2 regions of the Streptomyces sp. NPDC030840 genome follow, and region 1 is predicted to be linked to the other one. Evidence: riboswitches for the same ligand, from Rfam matches in the RefSeq annotation. Region 1 holds a riboswitch; the other holds the start of a gene.
The links. A riboswitch is a leader RNA that binds a small molecule or an ion and turns the genes downstream of it on or off. The one in region 1 is predicted to bind cyclic di-AMP.
Positions count from the first base shown of each region.

Region 1 (3,461 bases):
CACGTTCGGGCTGTCACCCACGTTCACCGTGGACATCGCGCTCGACCGTGACGAGCAGCTGCGGATCGGCGTCACCGACAGCCACCCGCGCTTTCCGAAGCGCCTGCCCGCGGCCGTCCAGCAGGACAACGGCCGAGGCCTGGTCATCATCCGCTGGCTGACCGCCGAGTGCGGCGGCAGACTCAGCGTCAGACCCACCCGGGAGGGCGGCAAGACAGTGGCCATCGAACTGCCGTGGACGATCCCCGCCCAGCCGGTCACCGCCGCCGGGCAGAAGGAACCCTGAGGTCGCGCAGCGGCCGCCTCGCCCTTCTCGGCCGCTCACCGGCGTCCGGGCGGCGCCGCTTCCGGAGAGCGGGTGGGGGTGACGTCGGGACCCCGGCCGAGGCCTGACCGCCGGACGAAGCGGGGCAGCACCCACCACAGCGCGACACAGACGCCGAAGGCGCCGGCTCCCGCGGCGGCACCGGCACCCCGGTTCAGGGTCACGTCCACGACGAGCAGCACCGACCCCGTGAACGCCAGCGTGAGCACCATCAGGCCGACGCTGGCCAGCCGGGAGGAGACCTGGACGATGAGCGGCTTGGCGTTCTGCTGGAAGAGCGAGCGGTGCAGCGCGGCCGGGGCCGTGAAGAGCGCGGCCGCGAGGACCGCCAGCAGCAGTGTGGTGACGTAGGTGACGCGCTGCACCGTGTCGAGCGACGGGAAGCGCGGGGTGAACGCCAGGGTCAGCAGGAAGGCGAAGAGGATCTGGACACCGGTCTGGGTGACGCGCAGCTCCTGCAGGAGCTCGACGAAGTTGCGGTCGGCTCTCTCCAGGGGTGTCTCGTTGCGTCCCCAGTGCGCACTCTGGTGGTCGGACATGGATGAACGAGTAACCATCCCGGGCCGTGTCACGCACCGCGAGCCGCCGGCCAGGCACATCACAGCCCTGCGCGTCGCGGGCGGGCACGTCTCGGTCCGGCGCGTCGCGGGCGGGCCCCGAGGGGCGACGGCTGCCCTCACCGCCGTCGCCCCTCGGCCGGATCAGCGGACCCGGCCGTACCAGACGCTCTTCGTCCAGATCTTCTCCTTCTTCACGACCTCCCCGCTCTTCGGCGAGTGCCAGATCTTGCCCTTACCGGCGTAGATACCGACGTGGTAGACGTTCGAGCCCGAGTGGAAGAAGACGAGGTCTCCGGCCTTGCGGCTCTTGGCGGAGATGTGCTTCGTCTTGTTGTACTGCGCCTGCGCCGTACGGGGGAGCTTCTTGCCCGCCTTCTTGAACGAGTACAGCGTCAGCCCGGAGCAGTCGAACCTCTTGGGGCCCGCGGCGCCCCACTTGTAGGGGGAGCCCTTCTTCGAAGCCGCGACCTGCAGCGCCTTGGCCGCCGGTGTGGCCGCCTCGGCGTCCGACGCGATGCCGGGGGCCACGATGGTGCCGCCCACCGCGGCGATGGTGAGAGCCGAGGCCGTACCGGCCCGGGCCATGAGCGACGGGACACGATTGAGCGCAGTCATGCGCAACCCTTCGTCAGCCGCCTGTGAAGGATGACCTGTCGGATTCGGGCTGGCGAAGTTGCCCGGCCGCGTTGCCGCGGCTTCACCCCAAGGACTGCTCGGAACTGACGCTCCGGCGGCCCGTCGTGCTTGGGTCCTCCACTCCTGCCGATCCACTCCTGTCGACCGGTCACCCGGGCGGCGGCAGGACTCGGCGTCCGCCCGGATCGCCCCGCCGCGGTGGCGGGGGCTTGTCGTCAGGTACGGATCTTGACGCACGAATGTTGGAAACCGCGAACGGAATCGGCAGTTTGTGGGGTTACTCACCACTCGCCCGTTCGGGTGGACAGGCATCCGCGCACCCGGGAGTCAAGGAGGCCGACGAGCGCCGGACCAGCGGAGAAACGGTTGATTCCGCTGTTGTGGTACGCGTGTTGCGCAACTTTCCTGGGCCTGAGGAGGGATCGAAATCTGCCCCGTTCGCAGGTACGTCCTCTGGTCCGTTCGAGAACCGGGCCGGACGTCTCGTCAGTTCGTCGTGCGGCCCGGGCTCGTGCCGTCACGTCAGCTGCCGGGGCCGGGAGGCAGGGCGACGCGTGCCGCCCGGCGTTCCCCGTCGAGGACCCGCAGGGCCCGCGCGAGGGTCGTCGCGTGCATCTCGTTCTCACCTCGGGTGTGCATCAGTTCGAGTGCGTCGCGCAGGGCCGTCGCCTTGGGGACCAGGGCCTGGGCGGCGCGCAGCCCGCGGTAGGTGTCGCCGGGGCGGGCCGGGTTGATCCGGCCGAGCAGGTCGACCACGTCGAGGTAGCGGTCGATCAGCTCGGCCTCGGCGCGGGTCAGCGCGGGCAGTGGCGGCAGGTCGGGTGGGAGCATCGGCGGTTCACCTCGCGCCGGGCAGGGTGCTCGACGGCTTCCGGCTGGGCACGATCCGGTCCACCAGGCCGTACTCCACGGCTGCCCGGGCGTCCAGGATCTTGTCCCGCTCCATGTCGTCGCGCACCCGCTCGGCGCTCCGGCCGGTGTGCCGGGCGAGCATCTCCTCCAGCGTCCGGCGGTTGCGCATCAACTCGGCGGCCTGAATGGCCAGGTCGGACGCCTGCCCCTCGACCGGCTCGTGCAGCGCGGGTTGCTGGAGCAGCACACGGGCCCCCGGCAGTGCCGACCGCTTGCCCGGGGTGCCGGCGGCCAGCAGCACCGCGGCGACCGACGCCGCCTGCCCGAGACAGACGGTCTCCACGTCGCAGGTGACGAACTGGATCATGTCGTAGACGGCCGTCATCGCGCTGAACGAGCCACCCGGAGAGTTGATGTAGAGCGCGATGTCCCGGTCCGGCGACGCGTACTCGAGGTGCATGAACTGCGCCATCACGTCGTTCGCCGAGGTGTCGTCGATCGCCGTCCCGAGGAACACGATGCGCCCCTCCAGCAGCTTCGAGTACGGGTCCATCGTCCTGTGGCCCTCAGTCGTGCGTTCGGTGAACTCCGGCAGGACGTAGCGGGCGGACGGTCGGGTCATGGTGTACCCCTCCTCGCGGCAGAGCCGTGGTCCAGCACAGCGGTCTCTGTAAAAAATGTACAGGACGTACGTTGTCATCTCCGCTGTCGGGGCGAAACTCAAACCTGGCGTGGCCGGAGGTGGTGCGGTCGGCGTCGTGGTGGCGGTGGGTCGCCCTGCGCGACGCCAGGCCGGCCACCGTATGAGCACCCCGTTCGCCCTGGAGGGCGCCGGACCGCCGACCCGGCGGCGCCGCCTCGCCGCGCGGTGCGCCGTCGCTCTCGCCCGGCCGCCCGCCGCGCCGGATCCGTACGTCCTGTGCCTGGTCGGGGCCGGGCCGCTCCGGCGGCGCCGCGCAGGCGCGGGCGGCACGGGACGCCGTCGTCGCGGTCGGCACCCGCCGCGCCGGTCAGGGCTGTCCGCAGCGGTCCCTCACGACCGCGCTGCTGTGCCGGTTCGGCGGGGCGTGGCCGGTGTGGTGCACGGG
Region 1 is NZ_JBVIEE010000005.1:41,472-44,932, forward strand. It holds gene ACZ49J_RS13145 (ATP-binding protein) at 1-286, shown strand, start outside; gene ACZ49J_RS13150 (DUF6328 family protein) at 322-864, opposite strand; gene ACZ49J_RS13155 (C40 family peptidase) at 1,027-1,500, opposite strand; cyclic di-AMP (ydaO/yuaA leader) riboswitch at 1,504-1,706, opposite strand; gene ACZ49J_RS13160 (hypothetical protein) at 2,044-2,352, opposite strand; gene ACZ49J_RS13165 (ATP-dependent Clp protease proteolytic subunit) at 2,360-2,995, opposite strand; gene ACZ49J_RS13170 (lasso peptide biosynthesis B2 protein) at 3,280-3,461, shown strand, end outside.

Region 2 (3,461 bases), on a different contig from region 1:
ACCGGGCCGAGATCAAACGGACGCTGGCGGGCGCCGCCCTGCTGGACACCGCGGAACACCCCACCATCACCTTCCGCTCCACCCGCGTCACCGGAACACCGCAGTCCTTCGAGGTCACCGGGGACCTCACCGTCAAAGGGCGGACCCGCCCCGTGACGGTGCACGGGACGGCTGACGCAGACGGGCTCTTGCGCTGCGCGGCGACCGTCACGCAGTCGGCCTGGGGCATCAAGCCCTACACCGCGTTCCTCGGCGCGTTGCGGCTGGCCGACGACGTCCGGGTGGAGTTCGAGGGGACCGGACTCCACCCGGCGGACGGGCCGGACGCGGCAAACGGGCCCGGGTAGGCCGTCACACGGGTCGCACCACGCTGTGGATCGCCGACTCCCCCGCGTACAGGATCGAATCCTCGCGTACGAGGGGGCCCTGACTCGGCGCGTGGACCATCATGCCGTTGCCGACGCAGATGCCGACGTGCCCGGCGTTGTCGGTGAAGAACACCAGGTCCCCGGGCTGAACGTCGGGCAGGGCGATCACCGTGCCGGCGTACGCCTGATCCCGCGCGGTACGCGGGAGGCGCACCCCGGCGGTCTTCCAGGCGGCCTGGGTGAGGCCGGAGCAGTCGTACGACTCCGGTCCGGTCGCGCCCCACACACAGGGCTTGCCGATCTGGGCGCGGGCGAACTCGACTGCCTTGGCGGCCTTCCCGCCGTTGTCCGTGACCGGTGCGCCTCCTGCGCCGAAGGCCGGGGTGGCGCCGAGGGCGGGGGCGGCGGCAACGGCGGGGACGGTGCCGGCGACAGGGACGGTGCCAGCGACGGGCGCGGCACCGACGGCGCGCGCGGCACCGACCTCGCCCGGTGGGCCGACGGCCAGGCCTGCGCCGAGGGACGAGTCCGCACCCGCGGACCAGGCCGTTCCAGGTGCCGTGTCCGCACCTGCGGACCAGGCCGCCCCAGACGACTTGTCCGCACCCGCAGACCAGGCCGCCCCAGGCGACGCACCCACCCCCGGCGACATGACCGCCCCAGACGACTTGTCCGCACCCGCAGACCAGGCCGCCCCCGGCGACGCACCCACCCCCGGCGACATGACCGCCCCAGAGGACATGGCCGCCCCGGAGGACATGAGCGTGCCGAGGCCTGCCGGTTCCTGTCGCTGCCAGTCGGCTTCGAGTTCGGCCGCCTGGCGAGCCTGCTGTGCCGTCGCGCGCCAGGCGTCATCGGCCGGCGGCAACTCGATCGCCGCCAGCGGCGTGCTCCACTGGGCGACGTGTCTGGAGAGCAGTTCCCGGGCGGCGGTGAGCTTGCGCTGGTTCTCGCTCTTGGCCGCCTTCAGGGAGGACTGCCGCGCCGTGCCGGCCGGCGCCGGCAGAGCGGCGGGGGCCTTGTCGCCGGTCTCCGGCGCGGCCGGCAGCGCGGCCACGGGTCCTGCGGTCAGTCCCGCCGCGGGCACGGCGGTCAGCTCGGACACCGGTCCGGCCGGCAACGCCGCCACAGGTCCGGTGGCCGGCTCCGCCGCCGCACCGGCCGTCAGCTCCGCCACGGGTGCCGGGGCCGCCTCGGGGGCGCGGCCCGCCGTCAGCTCCGGAAGGTCCCGGCCCACGGGCTCCCGCCCACGGTCGGTGCGCGTGGCGTCGGGACGGCTCGTGGGGCGCGTGGGCCGGGTCTCGGGGAGGCGGTCCGGCCTGAGGTCGGGCGGAAGCACCGCCGGGACGGTCGGGCCCAGCTTCGCGCGGGCTACGTCGAACCATGTCTTGACGACGTTGTCGAGGGCGGGATCCATGCGCTCGCGACCGCCGCCGGGAGCCGGCCTGACACGCGGACGCCGCCCCGACGCCATCGCACGGGTCGCGTTGAAGTTCCCGGTGTCGGACTCGGCCCGGTCGTAGAGGCTGTTGATCCTCCGCTGGACTTCCGCGCGGCTCGGCTCTTGCGCCATGGGGACGTACTGGCTCCTTCCGTGTACCGCCTACCGAGTCAGCTGTCGGGTTCGGGCGGTGACTGAGGAAGGTGTGCCCTACGGTCGCTGCCCGGCCGGCAGTCGGACCGATTCGCCCCACTGTCGGTTGGGTCCCCGGCTCCGGCTTCGCGACGGTGCACCGGATTCGGCGGAGGCCACGCGACCCGACGAGGTTCGCCGGACGAAAGTCGTGTGGCCTGCCCACCAAGTTAGCCAACTTGTGTTCCTGGTGTGAAGATCGAAGCGCGAATTGCCCGTTCCGCGAGTGTGACCTTCGCCCCAACGCCTCGGACCGCTGCCGCACTTCACCCGGTTGTGGGCACCGGGCGCCGCGGCGTCCCGCGGGAACTTTGGCGAAGTTCCGGCGCATGTGCCGGTCGACTGGACCGGACGCGACAGCAGGCGCAGGCTGGGGACGGAGGACGGAAGCGATCAGGAGTGCAGGAGTGATCGGCATGGAAGACAAGCAGTGGACCGTGCAGATCTACATCACCGAGGACGGCGACGACACCCAGGCACGCGCCGTGCTGACGACCTCGGACACGTCGACGGTCACGGGGCGGGGCGCGGCCCGGCGCAACCCGGTCGACCGCCCCGTGCCGGAGATCGGTGACGAACTCGCCGCCAGCCGCGCACTGGAGGATCTGGCGATCCGGCTGCACGACGTCGCCTCCGACGACATCGTCCAGCTGGCCGGCCCTGTCGAACGGTGACGGCGCGCCCTCCCGCCGGGTGGCTCCGCCCTGGACGCGGCTGCCACCCGGCCCCTTGAAGTGGTGCCTTCTCCCCGGCGTACTCAGGCGGCCGCCGCCGGGCGCCGGCCGGTCGCGTACGTCTTCCAGAGCTGCATGAGCAGACGCATGACGATCGCCTCGATGACAGCGACCGCCACCTTGGTCAGGAGGGGGGTGAGCAGGTGGGACACGGCGGACGGCCCTTCTTGTGCGTGCTTGTCCGGTACCGCTCCTTTGTGCGGGCTCCGGGCTTCACGCGGTCGGCGCTCCGGTGAAGTCGGGGTCAACTGTCAATGACGTCGGGGTGCGACGTGCTCCAGCGCGGCCGGCAGCAGGACGGACGCCACTGCCGCTGCCAGACCGATGGTCAGGCCCGCCGGGCCGAGAGGCCGGCTGCCGAAGAAATGGCTGAGTCCGGGGACGGCCACCACGAGGACGAGTGCCACGAGCGACCCCGTGGCGGCCAGGGCGACCAGGGGGTCGCGGCCCGCGTCCGTGAGCGTCTGCAGGAGCTGGGAGGCCACGAGGGCGACCAGGGCGACCGAGCCGGCACGGGCCCGTGTGCCGGTCATCCTGGCGACGATCCACGCGCCGCCCGCCGCGGCCGTGGTGATGGTGGCGCGCAGTCGGAGGTCCCGGGTGAGGGCCGCGCCCAGGGAGGCCTCGGGTCCTTCCGCGAGCAGCTTCTCCGCGCTGCCCGCCGGGGGCCGGGCGGCGATGGCCATCGCGGGGAGCATGTCGGTGAGGATGTTGACGAGGAGGAGC
Region 2 is NZ_JBVIEE010000002.1:189,977-193,437, forward strand. It holds gene ACZ49J_RS04835 (YceI family protein) at 1-347, shown strand, start outside; gene ACZ49J_RS04840 (C40 family peptidase) at 352-1,941, opposite strand; cyclic di-AMP (ydaO/yuaA leader) riboswitch at 1,954-2,123, opposite strand; gene ACZ49J_RS04845 (DUF1876 domain-containing protein) at 2,418-2,675, shown strand; gene ACZ49J_RS04850 (hypothetical protein) at 2,759-2,887, opposite strand; gene ACZ49J_RS04855 (HAD-IC family P-type ATPase) at 2,987-3,461, opposite strand, start outside.
Region 2: another riboswitch for cyclic di-AMP. It lies ahead of ACZ49J_RS04840 (C40 family peptidase); the one in region 1 lies ahead of ACZ49J_RS13155 (C40 family peptidase).